2 regions of the Streptomyces alboniger genome follow, and region 2 is predicted to be linked to the other one. Evidence: predicted binding sites of a transcription regulator. Region 2 holds the regulator's gene; the other holds the start of a gene.
What was found. Region 2 encodes HrcA, which represses chaperone genes, less so after heat shock. Its sites were predicted from a motif close to TTNGCACTCNGNNNNNCNGAGTGCNAA; they were not measured.

Region 1: a site for HrcA is predicted at 1,788-1,814, ahead of groL (chaperonin GroEL). Genes of this name have one in related genera too.

Annotation. Positions count from the first base shown of each region.
Region 1 is NZ_CP023695.1:3,591,573-3,594,998, forward strand. Features, by position in the region: gene groL (chaperonin GroEL) at 34-1,659, opposite strand; gene CP975_RS15775 (cold-shock protein) at 1,978-2,181, opposite strand; gene CP975_RS15780 (ubiquitin-like small modifier protein 1) at 2,603-2,878, opposite strand; gene thrC (threonine synthase) at 2,975-3,426, opposite strand, start outside.
Region 2 is NZ_CP023695.1:2,603,498-2,606,923, reverse strand. Features, by position in the region: gene CP975_RS11475 (DUF3097 domain-containing protein) at 1-749, opposite strand, end outside; gene CP975_RS11470 (MBL fold metallo-hydrolase) at 785-1,528, opposite strand; gene hrcA (heat-inducible transcriptional repressor HrcA) at 1,729-2,745, shown strand; gene dnaJ (molecular chaperone DnaJ) at 2,746-3,426, shown strand, end outside.

The DNA.
Region 1 (3,426 bases), 990 kb from region 2:
GGTACGTAAGGACAGTGATCAACCAGAGGTCGATCAGAAGTCCATGTCACCGCCCGGCATGCCGCCGCCGGCCGGGGCAGCGCCCGCCTTCTCCGGCTTGTCGGCGATGACGGCCTCGGTGGTGAGGAACAGCGCGGCGATCGACGCGGCGTTCTGGAGGGCGGAGCGCGTGACCTTCGCCGGGTCGAGGATGCCCTCGGCGATCATGTCGACGTACTCACCCGTCGCGGCGTTCAGGCCGTGGCCGACGGTCAGGTTGCGCACCTTCTCGACGACGACACCGCCCTCAAGGCCGGCGTTGACCGCGATCTGCTTCAGCGGGGCCTCCAGGGCCAGCTTCACAGCGGCGGCACCCGTGGCCTCGTCGCCTTCCAGCTCAAGCTTCTCGAAGACGGCGGAAGCCTGGATGAGGGCCACGCCACCACCGGCGACGATGCCCTCCTCGACGGCCGCCTTCGCGTTGCGAACGGCGTCCTCGATGCGGTGCTTGCGCTCCTTGAGCTCGACCTCGGTCGCGGCACCGGCCTTGATGACGGCCACGCCGCCCGCGAGCTTCGCCAGGCGCTCCTGGAGCTTCTCGCGGTCGTAGTCCGAGTCGCTGTTCTCGATCTCGGCGCGGATCTGGTTGACGCGGCCCTGGACCTGGTCGCTGTCACCGGCGCCGTCGACGATGGTCGTCTCGTCCTTGGTGATGACGACCTTGCGGGCGCGGCCGAGCAGGTCGAGACCGGCGTTCTCCAGCTTGAGGCCGACCTCCTCGGAGATGACGGTGCCACCGGTGAGGATGGCGATGTCGCCGAGCATGGCCTTGCGGCGGTCACCGAAGCCCGGGGCCTTGACGGCGACGGACTTGAAGGTGCCACGGATCTTGTTGACGACGAGCGTGGACAGCGCCTCGCCCTCGACGTCCTCCGCGATGATCAGCAGCGGCTTGCCCGACTGCATGACCTTCTCCAGCAGCGGAAGGAGGTCCTTCACGTTGGAGATCTTGGAGTTGACGATCAGGATGTACGGGTCGTCGAGCGACGCCTCCATACGCTCCATGTCGGTGGCGAAGTACGCCGAGATGTAGCCCTTGTCGAAGCGCATACCCTCGGTGAGCTCCAGCTCCAGACCGAAGGTCTGGGACTCCTCGACGGTGATGACGCCTTCCTTGCCGACCTTGTCCATGGCCTCGGCGATCAGCTCGCCGATCTGGGTGTCGGCGGCGGAGATGGAGGCCGTGGAAGCGATCTGCTCCTTGGTCTCGACATCCTTCGCCTGCTCGAGGAGGGCACCGGAGACGGCCTCGACGGCCTTCTCGATGCCGCGCTTGAGGGCCATCGGGTTGGCACCGGCGGCCACGTTGCGCAGACCCTCGCGCACCAGGGCCTGGGCCAGGACGGTCGCGGTCGTCGTGCCGTCACCGGCGACGTCGTCCGTCTTCTTCGCGACCTCCTTGACCAGCTCGGCGCCGATCTTCTCGTACGGGTCCTCGAGCTCGATCTCCTTGGCGATGGAAACACCATCGTTGGTGATCGTGGGGGCGCCCCACTTCTTCTCGAGGACGACGTTGCGACCCTTGGGGCCCAGGGTCACCTTGACGGCGTCGGCGAGCTGGTTCATGCCGCGCTCGAGGCCGCGCCGTGCCTCCTCGTCGAACGCGATGATCTTGGCCATGTGAAGTGGTCCTCCCGGACAGGGGTGGCATGCTCCGGATCGACGTCGGTGCCCGCGACGGACGGCCTGCAAACCTTGTGGTTCCTTGCCCCACTCGGCCTGCGGACCTCACCGGCCCGATCCAAGTTCTGTCACTCTCACTGGGAGAGTGCTAAGCCCAATGATTAGCACTCGACCCCTGCGAGTGCAAGCGCCTCTCCCGGATCCCCGGAGGCGCTCCGGTCCTACCCGCGGGCGCGCGGGCGCACACGAGGGGCCCGTACCCCCATGGGATACGAGCCCCTCGCGATGCTTGCTTCGGTGGTCGGTCGCGCCGAGCTAGACGGCGAGCTTGACCATGTCCGCCTGCGGACCCTTCTGGCCCTGCGAGATCTCGAACTCGACTCGCTGACCTTCTTCAAGGGTGCGGTAACCGTCCATCTGGATCGCGCTGTAGTGGACGAAAACATCCGCACCACCGTCGACCGCGATGAAGCCGTACCCCTTCTCCGCGTTGAACCACTTGACGGTGCCCTGAGCCATGCCTAACTCCCCTATTACTGGCCCTTGCACAGGACCGCACTTCGCGGACCCGGGTCAGACCTCACCCCCCACTGGTTGGGGGTGTGCGCCGGAACGCGTCGACCGCCGCTGAATGTATCTGTCCAACTGCCCTCTGCAACAGGTCAATCGGACGAGAATTCTGAGCACCCGCGAACGGGAATATGCGGAGAATTCGCCAGAAGCCGGGGCAAGTCGGGCCCGACAAATGGCACATGCGACTCAAAAGGGTGGCTCGCTTTGGCTGCTTCTTGTCGACTCCGGGCCGAGTTCGTATATGCGCTCGGCACAAACGGAGAAGCGCCTTTCCCAACTGTACCGCGCTCAACCATCCAGAATTGCCCCCTCCGTTTGTCTCCCGGAGGGGGCAATTCTGGTTACGCAGGAAAGTTGCGGAAATAGATCATCCGCCGGCGACCGCCGGAATGATCGAGACGCCGGCGCCGTCCGGAGTGGCCGTCTCCAGGCCCTGTTCGAAGCGGACGTCGTCGTCGTTCACGTACACGTTGACGAAGCGCCGCAGCTTGCCCTGGTCGTCCAGGACACGGGCGGCGATGCCGGTGTGGTTCTTCTCCAGATCGGCGATGACCTCACCGAGGGTGCCCCCCTCGGCGACGACCTCGGCCTTGCCGCCGGTGTAGGTGCGGAGGATGGTGGGGATACGAACGTTCACGCTCATGGGGTTCACCTCAGAAATACGGGGATGGGGGCGCCCCGTCAGGGGCGCGGGGAACTGCGCGACCAGCCACAGCCGTCCCGCAGGGAAGCAACAACCTCAGTTGGCGAGACCCGCGGAGCGAAACGCCTCAAGGCTCGGCTTGATGGTCGCGGTGGCCTGCGACGTCTCAGCGACAGCGTCCAGCGTCTTCAGGCCGTCCCCGGTGTTGAGCACGACCGTGGTGAGGGACGGATCGAGCAGCCCCGCCTCGACGAGCTTCTTGGTGACGCCCACCGTCACACCGCCCGCGGTCTCCGCGAAGATCCCCTCGGTCCGAGCGAGGAGCTTGATCGCGTCGACGACCTGCTCGTCGTTCACGTCCTCCACGGCCCCGCCCGTGCGCCGCGCGATGTCCAGCACGTACGGCCCGTCCGCGGGGTTGCCGATGGCCAGCGACTTGGCGATCGTGTTCGGCTTCTGCGGGCGCACGACGTCATGCCCGGCCTTGAACGCGGCCGACACGGGCGAGCAGCCTTCCGCCTGGGCGCCGAAGATCTTGTAGGGCTTAT
Region 2 (3,426 bases):
AGCGCCTCGCACACGCCCGTCTTCCAGTCCCGCCCCCTCGGCACCCTGGGCCACGCGTCGATGCCGACCGAGGACGGTTTCACCGCTTCCCACACGTCGATGTAGGGGTGGCCGACCACCAGGGCGTGCGCGCCGGTGACCTGGGCCGCGATGCGGGACTCCTTGGAGCCGGGGACCAGGTGGTCCACCAGGACGCCGAGGCGCGCGTCGGGGCCCGGGGAGAACTCCGCGACGATCGCGGGCAGGTCGTCGATGCCCTCCAGGTATTCGACGACCACGCCCTCGATGCGCAGGTCGTCACCCCATACTCGCTCGACCAACTCCGCGTCGTGGCGGCCCTCCACGTAGATGCGGCCGGCTCGGGCGACCCTGGCCCGCGCCCCGGGCACGGCCACCGAGCCGGACGCGGTGCGAGAAGGACGTACGGGGGAAGCCGGAGCCGTCGAGGGGCGCACGAGCGTGACCGTCCTGCCCTCCAGGAGGAAACCCCGAGGCTCCATCGGGAAGACCCGGTGCTTGCCGAAGCGGTCCTCCAGCGTCACCGTCGGGCCCTGCGCCGTCTTCTCGCAGCGGATCACCGCCCCGCAGAAACCGGTGCTCAGCTCCTCCACCACGAGGCCGGCGTCCGCCGCCACCTCCGGTACGGGCTTCGGCTTCTTCCAAGGTGGTGTGAGATCGGCGGAGTACATACGGCGCTGCGGGCCCGGAGGGCCCTCGGAGGGGTGGCGGCGGGAGACGGGTGGGCGCATTCCGGCGACGATAGGAAAAAGGCGCGGACCGCCCGCTACGACACGCCGAAGCGGGCCGCCAGTGTGGCGCGCTGCGCACGGACAAAAGCCGCGTCCACCACCGCACCGTGCCCCGGCACATACCGCGCGTCCTCCCCGCCCAGGCCGAGCAGCCGGTCCAGCGCCGCCGGCCACTGCGAGGGCACCGCGTCCGGACCGGCCTGCGGTTCCCCCGACTCCTCGACCAGGTCACCGCAGAAGACGATCTCCCGCCCGCCGTCGCCACCGGCCACCAGGACCACCAGGTCGTGGCCCGAGTGGCCGGGGCCCACGTTCGCGAGGAGGACCTGCACGCCGCCGCCGAGGTCGAGCGTCCACTCGCCGGACACCAAGTGGCGCGGGTGGACGAGGAGGTCCGCCGCCTCCGCCGCGGCCTCCGGGTCCACGCCGTGCCGCACCGCGTCCGCCCGCAGCTCGTCGGCGCCCCTGGCGAACACCGTGTCGATGCCCACCGCGCCGTACACCTCCACCCCCGCGAAGGCCGCGGCCCCGAGGACGTGGTCGAAGTGCGGGTGCGTCAACGCGAGATGCGTCACGCGGCGGCCCCCGCCGAGGATCTCCCCGGCCCGCGTCCGCAGCGCCGCGCCCTCCGCCAGGCTCGACCCCGCCTCGATCATCAGAGCGGCGTCGTCGCCGACGACGAGGCCCGCCGTGCAGTCCCAGACCGGCAGGCGGCACCGCCCCACCCGCGGCGCGAGCCGTTCCCAGCCCGCGGCTTCCCATGCCGGTTCCACATCCATACGGTGACGCTAGCCGCTGTGGTGCGCCTCGGCACGGCCGCTCGGGCGGGCCCGGACGGCTCGATGGGGTCCGGTGGCGTCCGGCCTTGCCGGGGCCGTACCCGACGGCCGTACACTGACCTTTTGACAGGCTGGCACTCACCCGCGTTGAGTGCCAGGCAGGGGACCACCGCGACGGATGACGGCTGGAGGTGTGCGCGATGCTCAGTGAACGCAGGCTCGAAGTGCTGCGCGCCATCGTCCACGACTATGTCGGGACGGAGGAGCCGGTCGGCTCCAAGGCGCTCACCGAGCGGCACAGTCTCGGCGTCTCCCCGGCCACGGTGCGCAACGACATGGCGGCGCTGGAGGAGGAGGGGTTCATCGCCCAGCCCCACACCAGCGCCGGGCGCATCCCGACGGACAAGGGCTACCGCCTCTTCGTCGACAAGCTCGCGGGCGTCAAGCCGATGACCGCGCCCGAGCGGCGCGCCATCCAGAACTTCCTCGACGGCGCCGTCGACCTCGACGACGTGGTGGGGCGCACGGTCCGGCTGCTCGCGCAGCTGACCCGGCAGGTCGCCGTCGTGCAGTACCCGTCGCTCACGCGGTCGACGGTGCGGCACGTGGAGCTGCTCTCGCTCGCGCCGGCCCGGCTGATGCTCGTACTGATCACGGACACGGGCCGGGTCGAGCAGCGGATGATCGACTGTCCGGCGCCCTTCGGCGAGACGTCGCTCGCGGATCTGCGGGCGCGCCTCAACAGCAGGGTCGCGGGCCGCCGCTTCGCGGATGTGCCGCAGCTGGTGCAGGACCTGCCCGAGAGCTTCGAGACCGAGGACCGCGGTACGGTCGCGACGGTCCTCTCCACCCTCCTCGAAACACTCGTCGAGGAGACCGAGGAGCGGCTGATGATCGGCGGGACCGCCAATCTCACCCGCTTCGGACATGACTTTCCCCTCACGATCCGGCCCGTTCTCGAAGCCCTTGAGGAGCAGGTCGTGCTCCTCAAGTTGCTTGGTGAGGTGCAGGATTCGGGCATGGCCGTACGGATCGGTCATGAGAACGCCCATGAGGGCCTCAGCTCCACCTCCGTGGTCTCGGTCGGCTACGGTTCGGGGAGCGAGGCAGTCGCGAAACTAGGCGTGGTCGGACCGACCCGCATGGACTATCCGGGAACGATGGGAGCAGTACGCGCAGTGGCACGTTACGTCGGACAGATCCTGGCGGAGTCGTAAGTGGCCACGGACTACTACGCCGTACTCGGCGTGCGCCGCGACGCTTCCCAGGACGAGATCAAGAAGGCCTTCCGGAGGCTGGCGCGTGAGCTTCACCCGGATGTGAATCCGGACCCGAAGACTCAGGAGCGCTTCAAGGAGATCAACGCCGCGTACGAGGTGTTGTCGGACCCGCAGAAGAAGCAGGTCTACGACCTCGGCGGCGACCCCCTGTCCCAGGCGGGCGGCGGAGGCGCGGGCGGCTTCGGCGCCGGTGGCTTCGGCAACTTCTCCGACATCATGGACGCGTTCTTCGGGACGGCGTCGCAGCGCGGACCGCGCTCGCGCACGCGTCGCGGCCAGGACGCCATGATCCGGCTGGAGATCGACCTCGACGAGGCCGCCTTCGGGACCACCAAGGACATCCAGGTCGACACCGCCGTGGTGTGTACGACCTGTAGCGGTGAGGGTGCCGCGCCGGGGACGTCCGCTCAGACGTGTGACATGTGCCGCGGTCGCGGTGAGGTGTCGCAGGTCACGCGGTCCTTCCTCGGCCAGGTCATGACCTCGCGGCCGTGCCCGCAGTGCCAGGGGTTCGGCACGGTCGTGCCGACGCCGTGCCCGGAGTGCGCCGGTGACGGCCGCATCCGGTCGCGCCGGACGCTGACGGTGAAGATCCCCGCCGGTGTGGACAACGGCACG